2 regions of the Pseudarthrobacter sp. MDT1-40-2 genome follow, and region 2 is predicted to be linked to the other one. Evidence: predicted binding sites of a transcription regulator. Region 2 holds the regulator's gene; the other holds the start of a gene.
The links. Region 2 encodes LexA, which represses DNA repair genes until DNA is damaged. Its sites were predicted from a motif close to TCGAACANNTGTTCGA; they were not measured.
Positions count from the first base shown of each region.

Region 1 (10,006 bases), on a different contig from region 2:
GCACTGGCCCACCACCCCCGCATCGGTGAAAAAGTAGCCGGCAGCAGCGCCGAAGCCAAGTTCTCCCAGAAGGAACAGCAGAGCCTGGGTGAGGCGAGCGCCGAAACCATGGCCGCCCTCGCTGCCGGCAATGCTGAGTACGAAAAGAAGTTCGGGCAGGTTTTCCTGATCCGCGCGGCCGGACGCAGCAAGCCTGAAATCCTGGAGGCCCTGCAGGAACGGCTGGGGCACACGCCCGCCGAGGAAGAACCCATTATCCAGGAGCAGCTACGGCAAATTGCCCTGCTCCGGTTGGAAGGAGTTATCAGCGAATGAGCGTTTCATTCATCACCACCCACATCCTGGATACCACCACCGGGAAGCCCGCAACAGGAGTCCCCGTGGCCCTGCTGGCCAGGAATTCAGCGGGCTGGGAGACCATCGGCACATCGGTGACCGATGCCGATGGCCGGGTTAAAGACCTCGGCCCGGAAGCGCTCGAAACCGGCACGTACCGCCTGGAGTTCCAGACGGCGTCGTACTTTGAGGCGCTCGGAACAGAAACCTTCTTTCCGGAAGTGGTGCTGACGTTCGCCGTGCGGACCGAGGAAGCGCATTACCACGTACCGCTGCTGCTCAGCCCGTTCTCGTTCTCCAGCTACCGCGGCAGCTGAGGAACGGACGCCGGCGGCAGCTCCTTGGCCATGACCAGCCGTGGCCAAATGTGCAGGCCGTGGGCAATCTCGGCCTCAACGACGCGCCGGATTTGGTCCGTCCAATCCGTTTCCGGAATCTCACTGAAACCGAGCCGCGCGTAGTACGGGGCATTCCAGGGGACGAACCTGAAAGTGGTCAACGTCAGCCGCCGGGCGCCGGAATTCCTTGCCCACTGCTCACAATGCTCGATGAGGCCCCGGCCAATCCCCTGCCTGGCAGATGAGGGGAGTACCGTCACCTGCTCGATGTGCACGTCGCCCTCCATGACGTCGGCGAGGAGATAGCCGACGGGGTGGCCAGCACTGCCTTCAGCAACCCAAGCGTGTCCTGCACTGGCATAGGACCGAAGCACGCTCAAGGCGGGCGGATCGTCGTCAGCTACCGGATCCATCCCGAGGGCACGGAACAGCTCCCCCGCAGCGACCTCGATGTCCCGGAGGTGCTCCAAATCATTGCTCTCAGCAAGTCGTATCATTGGCCCATTCCATCACGGCTCCTCAAGACTGACGGGCGGCTCCGATGCATAAGCTTCGTGCAGGAGGTCAGTCAGCTCACGGGCCTCGGCAAGCTTATGGTCAGCCACGCGTTCAATAGGGATGCCCGGACTCCACGAATTCATCACTGCGGCAGCAAGTCCTTCGCTCAGGTCCGCAGTGCGGATCGGGCGGGTGACTTGCTCAACGGTGCGGGCGGACAATTGGCGCTTCAGGATCTGCATGGTGATCCCGGGCAGCACATCGGCTTGAGGCCAGATCACTGACCGCCCGTCCCAAAACGCGAGGTTCCATATCGTTGCCTCACTGAGGTAGCCAGAGGCATCTGCGAACATGGCGTCGTCGAAGCCGCGCTGATTGGCCTGGCGAAGAAACTGGGTCTTCGCTACTTCCCCTACATGCTTGACGTGCGGAAGGTGCCGTGAATGAGACACGACATCAAGGGATAGCGGGGCCGTGGACGGCGTGACGGGATCCGTGACTTTTATGAGCACGTCGAGCTCCGCCTTCCCATGACTTCGCATGAACTCGCCAGGCCGTGAACTGACAAAGACGGTCACTGAGACGTCGGGCGGCGTGGACCTGACGGCGGATGAAAGGAGTTCGCGGATGTGCTCGTCCGGCAGGTGCCGTCCGAAGAGCTCTTCGCTGGCGGTGCGCAGGCGGTCGAAGTGGAGATCAAGTCCCGGGACTGCCCGATTGCGCACCTGCATGGCGGTGAAGTGCGCATACCCCGCGAACGCCAGTGGGGCAAGGTCGTCAATGGTGGCAGGCTTACCGTTGAAGTACGTTTTGGAGATCATGCATACAACGTAGGAGTTGACACTAGTGGCAAAGGCAAGCGCCGACGGTTTGCTCCGGGTGGGAGAGCTCTCAGCCCGCACCGGGGTCAGCGCCAGGCTGCTGCGCTACTACGAAAATCAAGGCATTCTTCCGGCACAACGGTCCTCGACCGGGCAGAGGCTGTTCGAAACCAGCGCCGTCGAACAGGTCCTGCACATCCGTGAACTGCTTGGTGTGGGGCTGCCCATCCGGGTCATCCGTGACCTGATGGACTGCATCCATGAGCCTGGCCGCCTGGACCCCTGCGCTGTCCCCGTCCTTGTGGAGCACCTCAACGACTATGACGCTCGAATCGCCTCGCTCGCCAGCACTCGAAAGTCGCTCCAGGGACTCATTGACGCCTCAGGCGCTCCGGATTGAACTGGACCGCTGAATGATGCGCTCAGCCTGGCCACCGCCTACCCAGGGACGCTGCAGCCTTCCGGGGCCCGGCTCATTGAATAGACCGTCGGCCCGTCCGGGATCACAGTCGTAGCAGTGACAACAAAGCCCAAGCGCGCGTAGAGGCGCACGTTGCGCTTTTCCGAGGTTTCAAGCACAACGGTGCCTGCCTCTCGATCTATAAGGGAAAGGCCTGCCGAAATTACTGCCTTCCCTAGCCCTTTGCCCTGATGGGTGGGGTCTACTCCCACGGTGGCCAGGTTCCACGCCGGCGCTACGGGCTGGGGCAATGTGAGGTCAGCCATCGCTGTTGCGCGGGAGCCCAGAAGCTCCATCACCTCGTTCTGCACATCGCCTGCAGGTTCGGGGGCACCAGGTGGAAGGAACGCAGCGACGGCCAGAAGTTGCTGATCGATTAATACCACTCCATGCGTAAGCGCATGCCCAAGATAGAGATACTGCAGCTGTTCAAGCCGCTCACCATAATTGTCTGCAGGGACCGACCATCGCGTCCAGGGGTATGTTTCGAAGGCAACCGCAAGTACCCGTGCCGCAACCCCCAGGTCACTTGCAGTTGCTTGGCGAACCATATGCGGCATGGGAAAAGCTCCTTACGGTAACGGGGCTGCGGGACCAACCCGCCAGCGACAACCCTTCCATGCTGCCGAATAAAGTCCACGTGATAAAACTGACCCCAATAATGGTGGACACGTCGACCGGAGTTCTCGTGACTGTCGGCTAGGAACGTCGAGCGCTGATTGTCGCTTGGGGGCCGCTGGCCTTTGGTCTTCCTGACGTCGGTATCGACCACGTCAAAAACCGACCGAGGTTAGTTCGTTACTGAGGTCGCTCAGCGGCCACTGGCATGCCGGGGCCACCGAGTGAGGGAACCTTTCGACACGGGGCCCTCGAAGAAGCCGATGAGCAGCGTACCGCCTGGTCTTAGCCCGCGACTGAACTCCAATGGTGAACGAGCGAGTACCAGGAAAGGATCCTGCCTACCGTTCCTGTCATACGGCGGAGTCCAGGCACACTTCGGGTACGCGCATGCTCGGCTCCCTCGAAGGCTCCGCCCTGGGACTGGGCTGCCAGAACTTCGCCGGATGTATGGCCCACCGACGGACTATCAGGAGGCAATCCGAATCATCCGTGCAGCCTACGACCGGGCATCACGTTCTTCGATGTCGCCGAAGTCTACGGGCCGTTCCTGGGCGAGGAGATGGTCGGCAAAGCACTAGCCGCTCGCTCCTTTCAGATCAGCGGTTAGAGCATGCAAATTGTCGGCGTATCCACCCGACTCGAACGGGCCCGGCCCATCGCCCCAGGGGCGAACTAGGCCGTCTCCCTGATATCGGGGGATTAGGTGTACATGAAAATGGGATACGTCCTGCCACGCTGCGGCGCCGTTGCTCTGAAACAGAGTCAGGCCTTCGGGATTTAACCGTCGTCTGAGCAGGTTGGCAACGTGCCAGGCGCCTCTCATAGCGGCTGAGAATTGCTCTCCGCGGGCACGCGTCCCAGTCCTGTACACATGGGGGTATGACACCAGAGGCTCCAGAATCCACCGCTAAGGGCGTGCTCACTGCCGGGCAGGTGGAGCCCTCCGCACAGCTCACAGCTGTTCCCCACCGGGTACAACCCGCGGCACCTTTCTCTGGACGTGCCATCCAGCAGAATGACTACCGTCAGAGGCAGGGAGTACACTGATCTAATCGAACATATATTCGAATAAGGGTGTGTTGTGGGCGTTGTTGTCGGTCCCCGTGTGATAGATGCGGGTACTTCTTTGCTGTCGGTGTTGATCTCACCGGTGCTGGTCGCCGCGGGCTACCCTTCGCCGGCCCAGGACTACTTTGACGGCCGGATCGACCTGAACCAGCACCTCATTCAGGACATCACCAGCACCTACGTGGTGAGGGTGTCCGGGGATTCAATGGAGGGCGCCGGCATCAGCGACGGCGACGAATTGATCGTCAACCGCGCACTTGAACCCAAGGACGGCTGCGTGGTCATCGCCGTCCTGGACGGCGAGCTGACGGTCAAACGGCTACGGATGACAGCTGCCGGCATTGTCCTGCAGGCCGAAAACCCGGCGTACCCGGATATCCGGGTCCCGGCCCTGTCTGACCTGGTCATCTGGGGCGTGGCCACCAGGTGCCTGCACCATGTCTAAGCCGGCGCTGATGCGGCACATGCCGCAGATCGCGCACGTGGATGTGAACTGTTTCTACGCCTCGGCTGAACGGGCCTTCGACCCTTCGTTGGAGGGCAGGCCGGTCATCGTGCTTTCCAACAATGACGGGTGCGCGGTCACCCGCTCCCCGGAAGCGAAAGCCCTGGGCATCCCGATGGGTGAGCCCTGGTTCAAGCTCGCTCCCAGGGCAAAGGAATGGGGCCTGATCGCGAAATCGAGCAACTACGAACTTTACGGAGACATCAGCGCCCGGGTCATGGAGCTGCTGGGCCGGTACTCGGCCTGGCTGGAGGTCTACAGCATCGACGAGGCCTTCCTCGGCGTCAAAGGCAGCCCCGATGAACTGCTGGCCCTGGGCCGGACTATGAAAGCGACAGTACGGCGGAACGTTGGTGTCCCGGTTTGCGTCGGAATCGCCCCAACGAAAACACTGGCGAAGCTTTCCAACAAGTGGGCGAAGAACAACCCGGCGTTCAATGGAGTGTGTCATTGGGAGTCGGTGCCGGCCGGGCAACGGGAGAAGCTAATGGCCTCCCTGTCCGTCATCGAAATTTGGGGCGTTGCCACCAGGCTGACAAAACGGCTTAATGCTTTGGGCATCCACTCGATCCTGGACCTGTCCCGGGCGGATCCAGTGATGATCCGGGACCGGTTCTCCATCGTCATGATGCGCACCGTGCTCGAGCTGCAGGGAACGCCCTGTATTCCGATGGAGGAAGAGCGCGTGGGCCGGGAACAACTGATTTTCTCCCGCTCCTTTGCCAAACCCATCACCTCAGCAGCGGATATGCGGCAAGTACTAAGCGTCTACGGCCAACAGGCCTCAGCGAGGCTCGGCAAGCACGGACAGCAAGCCAAAGTCCTTACCGCGTTCGCCGGCACCTCCCACTTCAACCCGCGGGACACCTCATTTCCCTCGGTATGCATCCCGCTGCCCATGCCTACCGCTGATCCCGTCATCCTGACCAAGGCAGCCCACGCGCTGCTGCCGCTCATCAACGACGGCGTCCGGTACGCACGGGCCGGGATCATCGTCACAGACCTGCGCCCTTCCGGGAACCAATCCCCGCTATCTCTGTTCGAGAACCCGCACGAGGAACGCCGCGTCGGGGCCCTCCTGGAAGACGTCACCAAACGTTACGGCCGCGGCTCCATAGGTTTGGGCCAGGGCGGGATCCGGGGTGGCCCGGACTGGACCATGAAACGGGACATGCTCTCCCCCAGATACACCACCCACTGGGACGAACTCCCCCTCGTCAAAGCCGCCTGAGAAATACTGCAGCACCAACGAAAGAACCCTGGACATGACTCCCACCCCCGAAGCCCCCACACAACGCCCGAACCCGGTGCGGCGCCATGCCGATCAACCCTGCGCAGCATCACCGGAACCAACAAACCCGGATGTCCCGGTGCATGTCCGGTTCACCGGTAACGGCACTCCCCTCGCCGTCCGGTACGACGGCCGGGTGTGGCCTGTCGCCGGTGAGCCTGTGCACTGGTTCGGCGGGCGCGCCTCGTCGTCCGAGTGCCGCCGTGCACCCTTCGGTTGCGGTGACCTGGTCAGCGTGGAGCACTGGCGGGTGCAGGTTCATGCCGGGTCCGCGTCTTCACCGTTGAGGATCTTCGAACTGCGCCGCGATCCCCGGTCTGAGCATTGGCTTCTGGAATCAATCTCCGACCTGCCTTAAGCAAGTGAACCCCCCGGCTTCCTGGTGTTTGCGTGGCAGGATGTGCGTATGCCGCTAAACCTTGTGCTGGTTGCCGACACGCATGTGCCCAAGCGCGCCAGGGAGTTACCCCCGCAGGTGTGGAACGCCGTCGAAAGTGCCGATGTGGTGTTCCACGCGGGCGACTGGGTAACGGAGGAACTGCTGGACGCGTTCCTGCAGCGCAGCCGCAGCCTGGTGGGTGTTCACGGCAATAATGACGGTCTTGGCCTCCGCGGCCGGCTGCCGGCGACGGCGGTCGCCACGTTGGAGGGCGTCCGGTTTGCCATGGTGCACGAGACAGGAGCAGCCAAGGGGCGGGAAGCGCGGTGCGAAGCGCTCTACCCCGATGCCGACGTGCTGGTTTTCGGACACAGCCATATACCTTGGGACAGCACGTCTCCACGCGGGCTGCGGTTACTGAATCCCGGTTCCCCGACTGACCGGCGGCGGCAGCCTGCATGCACCTTCATGACTGCGGTGGTGGATGGAGGAGCGCTGAGCAGGGTCACGCTCGTGACGGTGCACCGCGATTGAGCACAAATTGGTGGGACGCTCCCGGGCTGCGGTTCCGCCCGGATCGCACAACTGTCTGGACCAACGGCGTGGCTTTCCACCATTGCAACTGGGAAACAGCAAATCTCCATTGAAACGTGATCATGAGGAGTCATATCTAATGAGCAAACAGCGAAACTGGCTGAGACTATCTCTTATTGGTGCCATCGCCAGCGGAGCCTTGGCGCTGCTACTCGCTGGCCTTACTTCGATCCTTGCTCAGGAGATTGAGAGCAGAGGAGACGTAACCAACGCGCAAGATTTTGCCTGGCGTGCCGTCGCGCTTGCAGTTTTGTCCGTCGCGCTTTGCACAGTATTTTTCGTCGGCCGCAGCGCACAGCGTCGGAAGCTCAATATGACGCAGCACGAAATGAATCAGTAAAACGGATCGTCCTCTTTAATAGGTACCGGCATCTGCAAAACCCAGCACTGCCGGTACCTACTTTGCTTTTTCAGCGACTTCGGCGACCTAGCCCGGTGCGCTGGGCTTGAACTTGTACGCCCTCTCCCTTCGTCTTCCGGGCCTTCGGAACATTCGGTGCAATCAGCTCCTGAAGAGACAAGTGTCCCAGTTCCTTAGAAGCGGGACACCCCTCTTGGGACACCCCCCGCCGATCCAGATCCGCATAAACACGCCTAACCTGGCTGTCACAGATGTCGTCCCAAAACTCCCGCCACGAACGACCGTCACGGTGACAACTTTCGGTAGGGTTCACGGATGGACTTTGGGATCCACACGTATCAACCACGAGGAGGACCTCACCCGGCAGTTGGACGCCCTGGCGGCCGCCGGGATCGACAGTGGCCACATACTCTGTGTGGGCAACCGGCCCCCGTGACTTTGAGCTTCCTGCTAACTCGGCAGCGTCACCGGCCAGCGCAACTTCAAGCGCCGGTCAGAGCCTAGCCCCGCCCCACAAACGGCATGCCCGCGGCCGTCACCACTAGTGAGCCGACGCTCGCGGTGGCCGGCATTCCAGCCATCAGCAGCACAGCCCTGGCGGCGTCGGCAACAGGAAAGGTGGGCTCCACCTTGCGGCTGCCGTCCGCCTGCAACGCCCCCTCGCCCACGCCGATGGTGTCCATGATGTCCGTGGCGGTGTTGCCAATGTCGATCTGGCCGCACGTGATCCCGAAGCCGCGGCCGTCCAGTTCGATGCTCTTGGTCAGGCCTGTCATCGCATGCTTCGTCACCGCGTAGGCTACGGTGCGGGGCCGCGGCGAATGGGCGGAAATGGAGCCGTTGTTGATGATCCTGCCGCCCTGCGGCGTCTGGGCCTTCATGGCCCGGACGGCAGCGGCGGCGCACAGCATGGACCCGGTCAAATTCACTGCCACCACGGCGTTCCAGTCGGCCAGGCTGATCTCGTCCACGGAACCTGCCGGCCCAAACACGCCTGCGTTGTTGAAGAGCACGTCCACCCTCCCCCAGCGCGAGGTGGCGGCGGCGAACAGGCGCTCGACGTCGTCGGGTTGCGTCACATCGCTGGGCACCACCAGCGCCTCCGGGTGCACCACGGGCCCCGCCATCCGTGCCGTCTCCAGTAGCGCCTCTTCACGGCGGCCGGCCAGCACCACACGGTAACCTTCCGCCAGCATCAGCTGGGCCACGGCCCTGCCGATCCCGGAACCCGCGCCGGTCACCACGGCGACGACCCGCGGTGTCTCTGATCCAGTGACGACGCCGGCAGCTTCACTCATGCATTTTTCCTCCAGTTCAGGCGGGGCCCTGGCAGCCAGATCCCAGCATCGTTCTCACCTGGCCCCGACGGCCACCACTCCAGCAGCCTTCAGCCCCAGGTAAATACGGTCCCGCGAAATCGGCAACTCGCTGAACCGAACCCCGGTTGCGTCCCGGATGGCGTTGGCCAGCGCCGGAGCCACCGGGTTAAACGGGCTCTCACTCATCGATTTTGCCCCCATCGGGCCTAATGAGTCGGATGTGACCGCAAAATAGACCTCGCTGCGTGGTACGTCCGCGAACGTGGGAATGTGGTACTGCCGCAGGATGTCCGTGGTGACCTTGCCGGAACCGTCCACCACCACTTCCTCGTACAGCGCGGCACCGAGCGCCTGTGCGATGCCGCCTTCGATCTGCCCGCGGCACTGCCGGGGGTTCACCACCACACCCGCGTCGGCCGCCTGCACACTCTGCAGGATGCGCAACTCGCCGGTGGCGCGGTTCACGGCCACGCGGAAACCATGCACGTTGAACGCCACGGACCGCGGAGTACCGCCCCAGCGCCCCTCTGCAGCAAGTTCGATGCCGGCGTCCGCCGCCGCCTGCGCCAGTTCCGCCAGCGGTACCCGCGTTCCCTCACACACCACCGCGTCCGGCTCCAGAACGCAACCGGAGGCCTGGACCTGCCGGATACCGGCAGCGAAAGCCTTGATCCGGACGGCCAGTTCCTCCGCAGCGCCGAGCGTCGCCTTCCCGGCCACCACCGTTCCGGCTGAGCCGAACGCACCGGTGTCGTGCTCCACCAGGTCCGTGTCCGACTGGCGCACCTGCACCCGGTCCGCCGTGGTGCTGAGCGCCGAGGCGGCCAGTTGGGCGTGCACTGTGGTGGTGCCGTTGCCGAATTCGGCCGTTCCGACGTCGGCCACGTACGTTCCGTCCGGCAGGAGCCTGACGTGCGAGTGGGAAAAGTGCCCGCGCGGCGGAACAGTGTCGATCATCGACAGTGCCGTTCCTACTCCGATCGCCCAGTCGGGGCTTAGGTTGTCCAGGCCGGCCTGGCGGTAGCGTTCCGCCCCGCGGTCCAGCGCGTCCTGCACCAGGCGGATGCACTGGTCCAGCCCGTAGCTGCCGTAATGGACATCCTCTTCCGGCTCCGCGTGCGTCGAGAGCATGTCATCGCCCTCACGGACCATGTTGCGGCGCCGGAATTCCAGCGGGTCCATGCCGATTTCCGCCGCCAGCTCGTCCATGCCGGACTCGATCGCGAAGATCATCTGGCTCAGGCCGTAGCCGCGGAACGCTCCGGACGGAATCGTGTTGGTGTACACCGCCTTGCCGTCAGCCTTCTTGTTGGCGCACTTGTACACGGCCAGCGATTCGCTGCAGCCATGGAACATCACCCCCGGGGCGTGGTTGCCGTAGGCGCCGGTGTTGGTCAGCACATCCACGTGCATCG
Region 1 covers NZ_JBWZCL010000002.1:478,808-488,813, forward strand. Annotated here, with positions in the region: gene uraD (2-oxo-4-hydroxy-4-carboxy-5-ureidoimidazoline decarboxylase) at 1-315, shown strand, start outside; gene uraH (hydroxyisourate hydrolase) at 312-653, shown strand; gene AC50X5_RS08460 (GNAT family N-acetyltransferase) at 638-1,171, opposite strand; gene AC50X5_RS08465 (aminotransferase class IV family protein) at 1,184-1,993, opposite strand; gene AC50X5_RS08470 (MerR family transcriptional regulator) at 2,019-2,393, shown strand; gene AC50X5_RS08475 (GNAT family N-acetyltransferase) at 2,432-2,839, opposite strand; gene AC50X5_RS08480 (HIT family protein) at 3,649-3,960, opposite strand; gene AC50X5_RS08485 (LexA family protein) at 4,156-4,587, shown strand; gene AC50X5_RS08490 (Y-family DNA polymerase) at 4,580-5,878, shown strand; gene AC50X5_RS08495 (hypothetical protein) at 5,913-6,296, shown strand; gene AC50X5_RS08500 (metallophosphoesterase family protein) at 6,345-6,851, shown strand; gene AC50X5_RS08505 (hypothetical protein) at 6,991-7,251, shown strand; gene AC50X5_RS08510 (SDR family oxidoreductase) at 7,773-8,570, opposite strand; gene AC50X5_RS08515 (molybdopterin-dependent oxidoreductase) at 8,625-10,006, opposite strand, start outside.
Region 1: a site for LexA is predicted at 4,127-4,142, ahead of AC50X5_RS08485 (LexA family protein). Genes of this name have one in related genera too.

Region 2 (10,006 bases):
GCAGGGCATCCTCAATACGGACGATTCCTACCTGTTCACCTGCAGGGCCGACCAGCCGCACCTCGGGGACGCGGATACGCTCATTGATTCTTGGCTCGCTAATGTTAAAGCTCCTGTGTTCGTTGTTGGTATTCCACCGGCAAACAGAGAAGGCCTCCAATTGCCGGAGCAATCGAAGGCCTCGAAGATCGGAACCGCTGATACTGAGAGCTAAGCCCAAAACACCAACCAATCTAACGGCTGTGCCGATAGACGCCGACCTGTACCCGGCAACCTTGCGCCCCTGGAACGAATCCTGGGACAACGGCTGACGCGGGTGGGAGAGAACTCCGCTTGCAAACTGATGATCATTCACAAATGAAGGATCCCGGTGCACGTAGCGGTCCGGGTTCCGTTCATCGCAAAATAACGACATTCAGTCGGTCTGTGACAAGCTTACCAGTATGACCACCCCAGATAGTAATTCACACGTTTACCAAGCCCCGGAAGAGGCCACTACCGGCGTCGCGCAGCAGATCCGTGACATTGCGGAAGTCCCCGCCATCGAAGTTATTACGACGGCGGCGGTCCACCTTATGAGCGCATCGGCAGTGAAGCTTGGCCTCGCCGAGGAAGAGAACGCAGCTGAGCTGAAGGATCTTGACGAAGCGCGCAAGCTAATCACGGCACTCGCCGGGCTGGTCACCGCTGCGGCTCCCGAAATCGGTTCCCAGCACGCCGGCCCGTTGCGCGACGGCCTGCGCTCCCTGCAGCTTGCGTTCCGTGAGGAATCGATTATTCCGGACGCCCCCGGCAAGGGCCCTGGTGAGAAGTTCACCGGACCGGTTAACTAATACTCACTGAAGCAGTACCAGCGACGGCGGCATGTCCCCTTTCCGGGACGTGCCGCCGTCGTTGTTTCCTGATGTAGTCGTCGTCGCGTCACACCGCAAGCCGGCGGCGGCGCAAAGCCTGCAGCAGCAGCCCGACCATGCAGACCAGAACGCCGGCCGTTCCCACGGCTACAAAACCCCCCGAGGGACCAATGGAGTCGATGAAGACGCCTGCCAGCGGCGCCCCCAGCGCGACGCCCGACGTCAACGCTGAGCCATACCAGCCCATGGCTTCTCCCCTGCGGTCTTCGGCCACTAGCTCCGCTACTTTTTCCGATGCTGCGGACAGCACCGGAGCGCACAGAAGCCCCGGCGCAATGGACAGCAGGGCCAGATCCCAGGTGCCCTGCGCAAAACCCATGGGGATGCTCAGGGCAGCCATGCCCAGCAACAGCAGGATGGGCGAGACCGGCCGGTGCATGGCGCCGTAAAGCACGCCACCGACGACAGAGGCAGCGCACCAGAAAAGAAAGACAATTCCGATCTCACCCTGTCGGTCCGTGAGCTCCAGTGCTGCCACGATCCCGACGTCGGTGCCACTGAGCACCATCCCGGTCCCGGCCGCCACGGCGAAGACTGCGCCGACGCTGGCGGTGAACCAGGTGAAGTTCCGCGCCATCCTGGACCTCAACCCCGGGGAGGTGCCTTCGGTGGTACGGCGTGCTGCCGGAGCAATTTCCGCAGCGGCTTCGGGCAGGTGCGCCGGCGCGGCCGACACCGCCGCCACTTCCGCTGCGTGGAGCTGTTCCTCTGCCATGGCCGGCACGCGTTCGGTGCTGCGTGTAGGCGGGTTGAACCACATAAGGAACAGACCCGCGAGGGAGGTGGAGACGCCAACAATGGTCAGGCCGATAACACTATTGCCGGTCGTGGCGATGATCGCACCCACAGCGGGGCCGATCATGAAGACCACCTCGGTGGTGATGGAATCCAACGCGAAGGCGGTCCGGCGCTGGTCGCCGTCGGCAAGAACTCCCAGCGACTGGCGCACCACGCTGAAGATCGGCAGGGTCAGCAAGCCTCCGACGAAGACCAGCGGGAGCAGCCACTGGTAGCTCACGTGCGGAACGATGGACCAGATCACCGTCTCGGAGACCACGGAGGGGACCAACGCGCGGCGAAGCCCAACGGTATCGACCCGGCGTCCCCGCCAGGGTGCACCTACTGCAATTCCGATGGTCATGACCGCCGCTGCTGCTCCGGCGGCTGCGTACCCTTCGCCCAAAGTCAGCACAATGTGCAGGGTCAGCAGCACCCCTGCTGCAGAGTGTGGTATCCGGGCAACCATACCGACCAGCAGCAGCCGCCGAATGGCCCTGATTGCCAGCAGTTCACGGTAGAGGGCGAAGTTCACCAGTGTGTCCTTTTGGTCTGCTCCCGGGCAGCACGAGGATCACCCCGCTGACCGACAGCTATTGCGAAGCGCGCCTGATCTTGATTTCGATTGAATCAACGCGCTCTGCAAACAATACATTCTGCGCCCACCCTGCGTGGAGGTCTGACACCAGTGCTTGCAGTGCAGCTGCGTCGAGACCGTCCTCCAGGTACAGGACAGCCCGGAGCTCAGGTCCGGCACCGCCTCCCGGGACTGTGGTTCCGTCCGCAGTGGCGGTGGCGACTCCTCCACCAGGGAGGATCTCCAGGCGGCGGACTGCATCATGGCCGGCCAAAGCTCCGGCCATGGCTTCCGCGACCTCAGCATCCGCATAGGACGGCTGCCAGGGCTTCTGCTGCGCCAGGGACCAAACGGCCGGACGGCGCAGCACAAACGGCGCGGGACTGCCTGGGTCCAGGACCATCAGTTCGGCGCCTTCGGCTACAGCGGACAACGCCGCCCGCGCAGCGTAGACGGCAACGGGCCTGGCCTGGGGATGCCATTGCGCCAAGGCTTCGGTGCTGGTGAAGACCGGCAAGGCTTTCCGGCCGTCCGCAGCCTGCAACGTCACCAGGGCCATGTCGGCTTGCTTGTCCGCCACTAGGCCACCGGCACCGGTGGCTTCGCCGGCAACTGTCGCAACTATGGGAACGAAAACGCGCGCGGCTGCAAGGGCAGCAACGACATCCTTTTCACCGCCCGATCCGGCATGCAGGGCTGCCCTTGCAGCCACGTAATCAGGGTTCGCAGCGCCGTCGTCGTCTTCAAAGTTATGGATGCTGGCGTCATCACCGGCAAGGCTCCTGCCCGCCCACGGCCGGCCGGCCGAATCGGTGGCACCTCCTGCTCCTGCCAGAGCGGCGGCGATGTGACCGGGCAAGGGCCTGGCGGGACCGTTGGCGGTGTTCCGAGAGTTGTCATCCCCGGTGCTCATGCTGCTCTCCGCGCTGTTGATCGCAGCCGCTTAACGGCGCCCTGCAACGTCTAGTGCTTCAGGGAGCGTAAACGCGGGGGCGTACAGCGCCTTGCCCACGATGGCCCCTTCCACGCCCAGCGGAACCAGCGCACGAAGGGCTGCGAGGTCGGCCAGGCTGGAAATCCCGCCGGACGCGATCACGGGTTTGTTGGTCTTCTCCACCATCTGGCGCAACAGTTCTACGTTGGGTCCCTGCAACGTGCCGTCCTTGGTGACGTCGGTGACCACGTAGCGGGAGCAGCCTGCGTCCTCCAGCCTGGCCAGCACCTCCCACAGGTCACCGCCCTCCCTGGTCCAGCCACGGCCCGCCAGGGTGGTTCCGCGAACATCGAGTCCGACGGCGATCCGGTCGCCAAAGCGCTCGATAACGCGCCGGGTCCAGTCCGGATTCTCCAGGGCGGCGGTGCCAAGATTCACGCGGGCGACGCCCAGATCCAGTGCTGCTTCGAGGGAGGCGTCATCACGGAGACCACCGGAGAGTTCAACTTTGATGTCCAGGCGGCCAACCACTTCCCGGAGCAGCTCAGCATTGGAACCCCGGCCAAAGGCTGCGTCCAAATCCACCAGATGCACCCACTCGGCACCTTGCTCCTGCCAGTTCAGGGCAGCTTCCAGGGGCGTCCCGTAGCTGGTTTCGCTGCCGGCCTCGCCCTGGACGAGCCTGACGGCCTGGCCGTTAACGACGTCGACGGCCGGAAGCAGTTCCAGCACGGGCAGATCTGTTGCAGTGGTCATCTCAGTCCTCAGTTAGTTTGTGCAGCCGGGTCTGCAGCAGCCCGGTTCCGATGTCCAGCTCAGGCGGCCGGCAGTGTCAGCAGGTAGGCAGCCACGAGCGCCATTCCTGCCAGTACGAAGAACGAAACCTGAGTCCATAACGGCTTACCCTGCTGGCGGAAGGACAATGCCCCGCCAACCAGCAGGCCACCGAGGCCCATCAGGACAATCGACCACATTCAGGACGCCCCGCCGGCAGGTTGTTCCGTTGACGGACGGCGAAGTCCGTCAACCCAGTTCCGCAGCAGGCGGGCACCGGCATCGCCGGACTTCTCCGGGTGGAACTGCGTGGCACACAACGGCCCGTTCTCTACGGCGGCAATAAACGGACCGCCGTGCTCGGACCAGGTAACCAGCGGTGCTGCCATCCTCGGCTGGATGACATCGAAGTTCCACTCCTGGACGCCATAGGAGTGCACAAAGTAGAAGCGCTCATCCTCGACGCCGGCAAACAATCGCGATCCCTCCGGCACCTTAACGGTGTTCCAGCCCATGTGCGGGACCACTTCTGCCCGAAGAGCCTCAACTTTGCCGGGCCATTCGCCCATGCCCGGCGCCTCTGTGCCGTGCTCAACTCCCGCTTCGAAGAGAACCTGGAGCCCTACGCAAATGGCCAGGACCGGCCGCCCGCCGGCAACGCGGCGGCCAATCAGCCGGATAGCGTCCACTGCCTGGAGTTCGTTCATCACCGTCTCAAAAGCACCCACACCCGGTACCACGAGGCCATCGGCATTGAGCACGTCCTCCGGCTTGGAGCTCAGCAGCACGTGGGCACCGGCGCGTTCCAGGGCGCGGACGGCTGAACGGACGTTACCCGAACCGTAGTCCAGGACGGTAACCGTGGGTTTCCCTTCCGGCGACTCCGGCTTGCGGCTTGCCGATGGGTCGGTCACAGCCCCATTACGAAGGACCTGGCCGCTCATAATGCCCCCTTGGTCGAAGGAATACCGTCTACGCGTGGATCGGATTCAACAGCGGCCCGGAGCGCCCTGGCGAAGGCCTTGAACTGGGCCTCGACGATGTGGTGAGGGTCCCTGCCCGCGAGTACGTTCATGTGCAGGCATATCCCGGCATGCAGGGTCATGGCCTCAAAAACATGGCGCGTCAGGGACCCGGTGAAGTGGCCGCCAATCAGGTGGTACTCCTGGCCTGCCGGTTCGCCGCCGTGGACGAGATAGGGCCGGCCGGAAACATCCACCACCGCGTGGGCAAGGGCTTCGTCAAGGGGAACTGTAGCCTCACCAAAACGCCGGATGCCTGCCTTGGAGCCAAGGGCTTCGCGCAGCACTTCGCCAAAAGTAATAGCAACGTCCTCGACGGTGTGGTGCACGTCGATGTGGGTGTCACCTGTTGCCTTAACAGTCATGTCGATCAAGGAGTGCTTGGACAGAGCCGTCAGCATGTGGTCGTAGAACGGGACCGAGGTGCTGATATCCGAAACTCCGGTGCCATCGAGGTTAATCTCCACCAGGACGGACGATTCGCTGGTGGCACGCTCAAGGCGTGCGGTCCGGGCCTGGACGGCGTTGGAACCGGCATTGCTCATGGTGAAGTGTCCTTTAGGGATGGTGATAAAGGCGTGAACTGGCTTATTCCAGTTTATGCCGGAAGCCGGGCGGCTCCGGCCAGGATCTCTTCAAGAGAAGTCAGGAAAGCTGTGGTTTCGCTCTCAGTTCCTGCTGTGACCCGAAGGTGGCCCGGAATGCCGACGTCCCGGATCAGCACTCCGGCATCCAGGAGTCCCTGCCATACCTCGTGCGGGTTCTCCAGACCGCCGAAGAAGACGTAGTTGGAGTCCGACGCAGCCGGCTTGAGGCCCAGCCGCAGCAGACCCTCCACAATCCTGTCCCGCTGGCGTTTGATGTCCTCAACGTCAGCCATCAGCGCCTCGCGGTGTTCCAGGGCCGCCAGGGCCGTTGCCTGCGTGATTGCGGACAGGTGGTAGGGCAGCCTTACCAGCCGCAAAGCATCGGTGACCTCCGGAGCGGCTGCCATGTAACCCAGCCGGGCACCGGCAAGGGCAAAGGCCTTGCTCATGGTGCGGGAGACAATCAACCGCTCCCGTCCCGGGAGCAGTGTCAGGGCGCTGGGCGTTCCGTCGTGGGCGAACTCGTGGTAGGCCTCATCCACGATCACAATGGTTTGACTGTCCTCACCGGCATCGTAGACAGCTTCCACGACGTCGAGCCCCAGCCCCGTGCCGGTGGGGTTGTTGGGTGAGCACAGGAAGACGATGCCGGGCCGCAGGTCGCGGACCTGCCGTGCGGCCGACTCCGCGCTAAGGCCGTAGTCATCGGTACGCTGCCCCTTGAGGTATGCGGTGTCCGTGCCGCTGGCCAGGAGGGGATACATGGAATACGTGGGAGGAAAGCCCAGGGCGGACCGGCCCGGTCCGCCGAAGGCCTGCAGAATCTGCTGCAGAACCTCATTCGAGCCGTTGGCTGCCCAGATATTCTCAGCAGTGAGACCGTGCCCCAGATACTCGGCCAGCTTGCTCCGGAGCTCGGTGAATTCACGGTCCGGATACCTGTTGAGGCCAGCGGCAGCGGCGGTAACTGCCTCCGCGATAGCGGCCTGCACTTCCGGGGGAACGCCGTGCGTGTTCTCATTCACGTTCAGGAGGATGGGAACATCCAACTGCGGCGCACCATACGGAGAAAGCCCGCGGAGGTTGTTCCGCAACGGGAGTCGATTCAGGCGCTCAAACTTTTCACTCACCGTACAAGCTTAAGTCTGCGCGGCCTGGGCGCGGAAACTGTGACGGTATGCCAGCCCGGATTGGCCGCCATGCGTCCAGGAACGCGGGGTCAGTCCTTGCCTGTCGGCACGAACAGCTGCTGTCCCGGGACCACGGTTCCACCGGCAAGATTGTTCAGCTGTACGATTTCTGCCACAACGTCCCGCGGGTCCCGGTCCGGAGCTACAGCGGACGCAATCCCCCACAGGGAAGAACCGGGCTGGACGACGACGGTGACTGTCGGCGTCACCGAGAGGTCCTGGGCTGAATCCGAGGCCTTCGCCGGGGAAAGCAGAAATCCGGCCAGACTCAGCAGCAGTGCGGCCAGGACCAGCAGGGGTACCCCAATCAATACCACCTGGCCGCGCCGGGTAAGGCGCAAGGGGGCGTTCCCCGGACCTTGCTGGGATCGCGTACTGGACGCCTGGCGCATGTGGCGGCCGGACATGGTGGAAATCCGGTTGCGGAAACCTCCGCCGTGAAAAACAGTTACAGCTGACATGGACTGAGCCCTCCTGGACCTGCGATGCTGCCCGACATATACCCGTCCCTGCTGGGCCGGCCATCTGTGCCCGCGACCGACGTTCGAACAAAGAACCGAACCAAGCGCCGCGACTCGAATACATATTCGAAGATTGCTTTGTTCAGTTTTAGCACCTATGAACGAACATTGTCGAGACTCGCTAGAACAAATGTTTGAAAAAGCTGTGTGGCTGCCCTACGTTGGGTGAAGAGAAACAACCACCACTGCAGTTCATCAGCGGGGTCTGACATTTTTGGCTGGAAAGGCACGGGTACCACATGGCAACACAGGCCACGGGAGGCAAGCCGACGTCTCGGAACGTACCGGCTGCCCGCGCCCCAAAAGGCCTCACGGCCCGGCAGAAGAAAATTCTCGAGACGATCCAACGTTCTGTTAACGACAATGGTTATCCGCCCTCCATGCGCGAAATCGGAGACACCGTGGGGCTGGCCAGCCTGTCCAGCGTCACGCACCAGCTTTCCCAGTTGGAGAAGCTCGGTTACCTCCGGCGGGATCCCAAGCGGCCCCGGGCGATGGAAGTGCTGATGCCGCTGACCCTGGACGGTGGAAACGGAAAGGGAGCAGCAGCCGTGCCGGAGCATGGTGCAGCCCCGGCCGCCACGGTCACGCAGTTGCCCACGGCCGTCGACACCGCCATGGTTCCACTGGTGGGCCGTATAGCCGCCGGCGGGCCCATTCTCGCGGACCAGCTGGTGGAAGACGTCATGCCGCTGCCCCGCCAGCTGGTTGGCCAGGGTGAATTGTTCATGCTCCGGGTCGCCGGGGACTCCATGATCGACGCAGCCATCTGTGACGGTGACTGGGTAGTGGTCCGGCGGCAAAGTGATGCCATCAATGGCGATATTGTGGCTGCCCTGCTCGATGACGAAGCCACCGTTAAGACTTTCCGCCAACGCGATGGCCACACCTGGCTGCTGCCGCAGAATACGCAGTACGAGCCCATTCTGGGCGACCACGCCAGCATCATGGGCAAGGTCGTTTCGGTCCTGCGTTCCCTGTAGTCTGCTGCGCTTCCCCTCACGCGAAAGGTTCCCCGGCTCAGGCCGGGGAACCTTTACTTTGCCTCAGCCAGCCTGGCCAGCGCCGCATAGGCGATCTTCGCATCACGCGTGGGCCAGAACGGCGGCAGCGCCGATCGCAGAAAGTTACCATAGCGTTCGGTGGAAAGCCGCGAGTCCAGAACGGCCACTACTCCCCGGTCCCGTGTTGAGCGGATCAAGCGTCCGGCCCCCTGCGCGAGCCGGACGGCCGCATGCGTGGCGGACACTGCCATGAAGCCGTTGCCGCCGGCCTGGGCAACTGAACGCGACCGTGCTGTCATCAGTGGATCGTCGGGACGCGGGAACGGAATGCGGTCAATGACAACGAGCCGGCACGAATCTCCAGGGACATCAACCCCCTGCCACAAGGACATGGTGCCGAACAGACAGGTATCCCTTTCGTCGCCGAACTGCTTTACCAGGCCAGTCATGGTGGACTCCCCCTGGCAGAGAATTTTCACGCCCAATCTGCCACGCATGGCCTCGGCGGCCTCTTCCGCTGCCCGTCGTGAGGAGAACAGGCACAGGGCCCCGCCGGCGGACGCCTTGATCAGGGCCTCAAGCTCATCCAGGGTCTCCGGCGAGGTACCCCTGCCAGGTTTGGGCAGGTGGCCTGCAACGTACAGGATCCCCTGCTTGGGGTAATCGAAGGGCGAGCCTACATCGATGCCCGTCCACGCCGGTGCGCCCTCCCCCACCAGTCCAAGGCCGCCTGCAGTGGGTTCGAACGCCGAACCGATCGCAAGGGTGGCTGAAGTGAGCACAACGGTATGGCCGGCAAACAACCCCTCGCGCAACTTGCCTGCCACACTGAGCGGCGCAATGTTAATCAACGCCGGAGCTGAGTCATCCGGCTGCCCGTAGCCCTGCTGCGGATCGAAGGAACTGGCGCGGGATATCCACACCACTTCACGGTTCTCACGCGCCAGCAACAGCCGTTCACACAGCTCCAGGATCACCAACAGCCGCGACCGTGCGAGCTGGCGTCCGCCGTCGGCAGTTGCCGAACTGTCCCCCTTTGAGTCCGAAAGCGCGCCGCGGCAGGCATCACGCAACTGGTCCACGCAGTCCAACTGCTCCTCGTTGAGCCCGTTGGGAAGGAGTCCATTGGCGGCTCCGACGAGGGAGAGTTCGAGGTTGGCCGCCGCGGCGTTGAGGGCGTCGACCGTGATGGCCGTATGCTTCCGGGCCCCCGCTGCTGCAGCATGAATCATCGCCACCGAGAGCTGGCCTGAGACGGCGCCTGTCACCCGGTCCTGGAGTTCATGCGCTTCATCCACGACCACAACGTCATACTCCGGCAGCACCGCCAGACCTTCGAAGGCACTGACGGCGAGCATGGCATGGTTGGTCACCACAACGTCGGCGTCTGCGGCATCCTGGCGGGCCAACTCGCTGAAGCATTCCTCGGCAAGCGGGCACTTCTGGGCGCCGAGGCATTCCATCGACGTCACGGAAACCTGCCGCCAGGCACGGTCCGTTACGCCAGGCAGGAGCTCGTCCCGGTCTCCGGTGGCGGTCTTCTCGGCCCATTCGCGGAGCCTGACGACTTCCTTGCCAAGGGCAGAAGAAGGCCCGCCCACCGCCGCTGCGAAGTGCGGAACGCTGGTGTCCTCGCCGAGCGAAAAGAGCTGCCCTTCCGACGGCTCCTCGGAGGGAAACCCGCCTTCGAGCTTATGCCGGCAAAC
Region 2 covers NZ_JBWZCL010000010.1:27,396-37,401, reverse strand. Annotated here, with positions in the region: partial or broken gene infC (translation initiation factor IF-3) at 1-61, opposite strand, end outside; gene AC50X5_RS16605 (DUF1844 domain-containing protein) at 444-833, shown strand; gene AC50X5_RS16600 (MFS transporter) at 922-2,226, opposite strand; gene AC50X5_RS16595 (SseB family protein) at 2,285-3,181, opposite strand; gene priA (bifunctional 1-(5-phosphoribosyl)-5-((5-phosphoribosylamino)methylideneamino)imidazole-4-carboxamide isomerase/phosphoribosylanthranilate isomerase PriA) at 3,212-3,958, opposite strand; gene AC50X5_RS16585 (hypothetical protein) at 4,018-4,176, opposite strand; gene hisH (imidazole glycerol phosphate synthase subunit HisH) at 4,177-4,920, opposite strand; gene hisB (imidazoleglycerol-phosphate dehydratase HisB) at 4,917-5,543, opposite strand; gene AC50X5_RS16570 (histidinol-phosphate transaminase) at 5,597-6,715, opposite strand; gene AC50X5_RS16565 (LysM peptidoglycan-binding domain-containing protein) at 6,805-7,167, opposite strand; gene lexA (transcriptional repressor LexA) at 7,536-8,279, shown strand; gene AC50X5_RS16555 (ATP-dependent DNA helicase) at 8,333-10,006, opposite strand, start outside.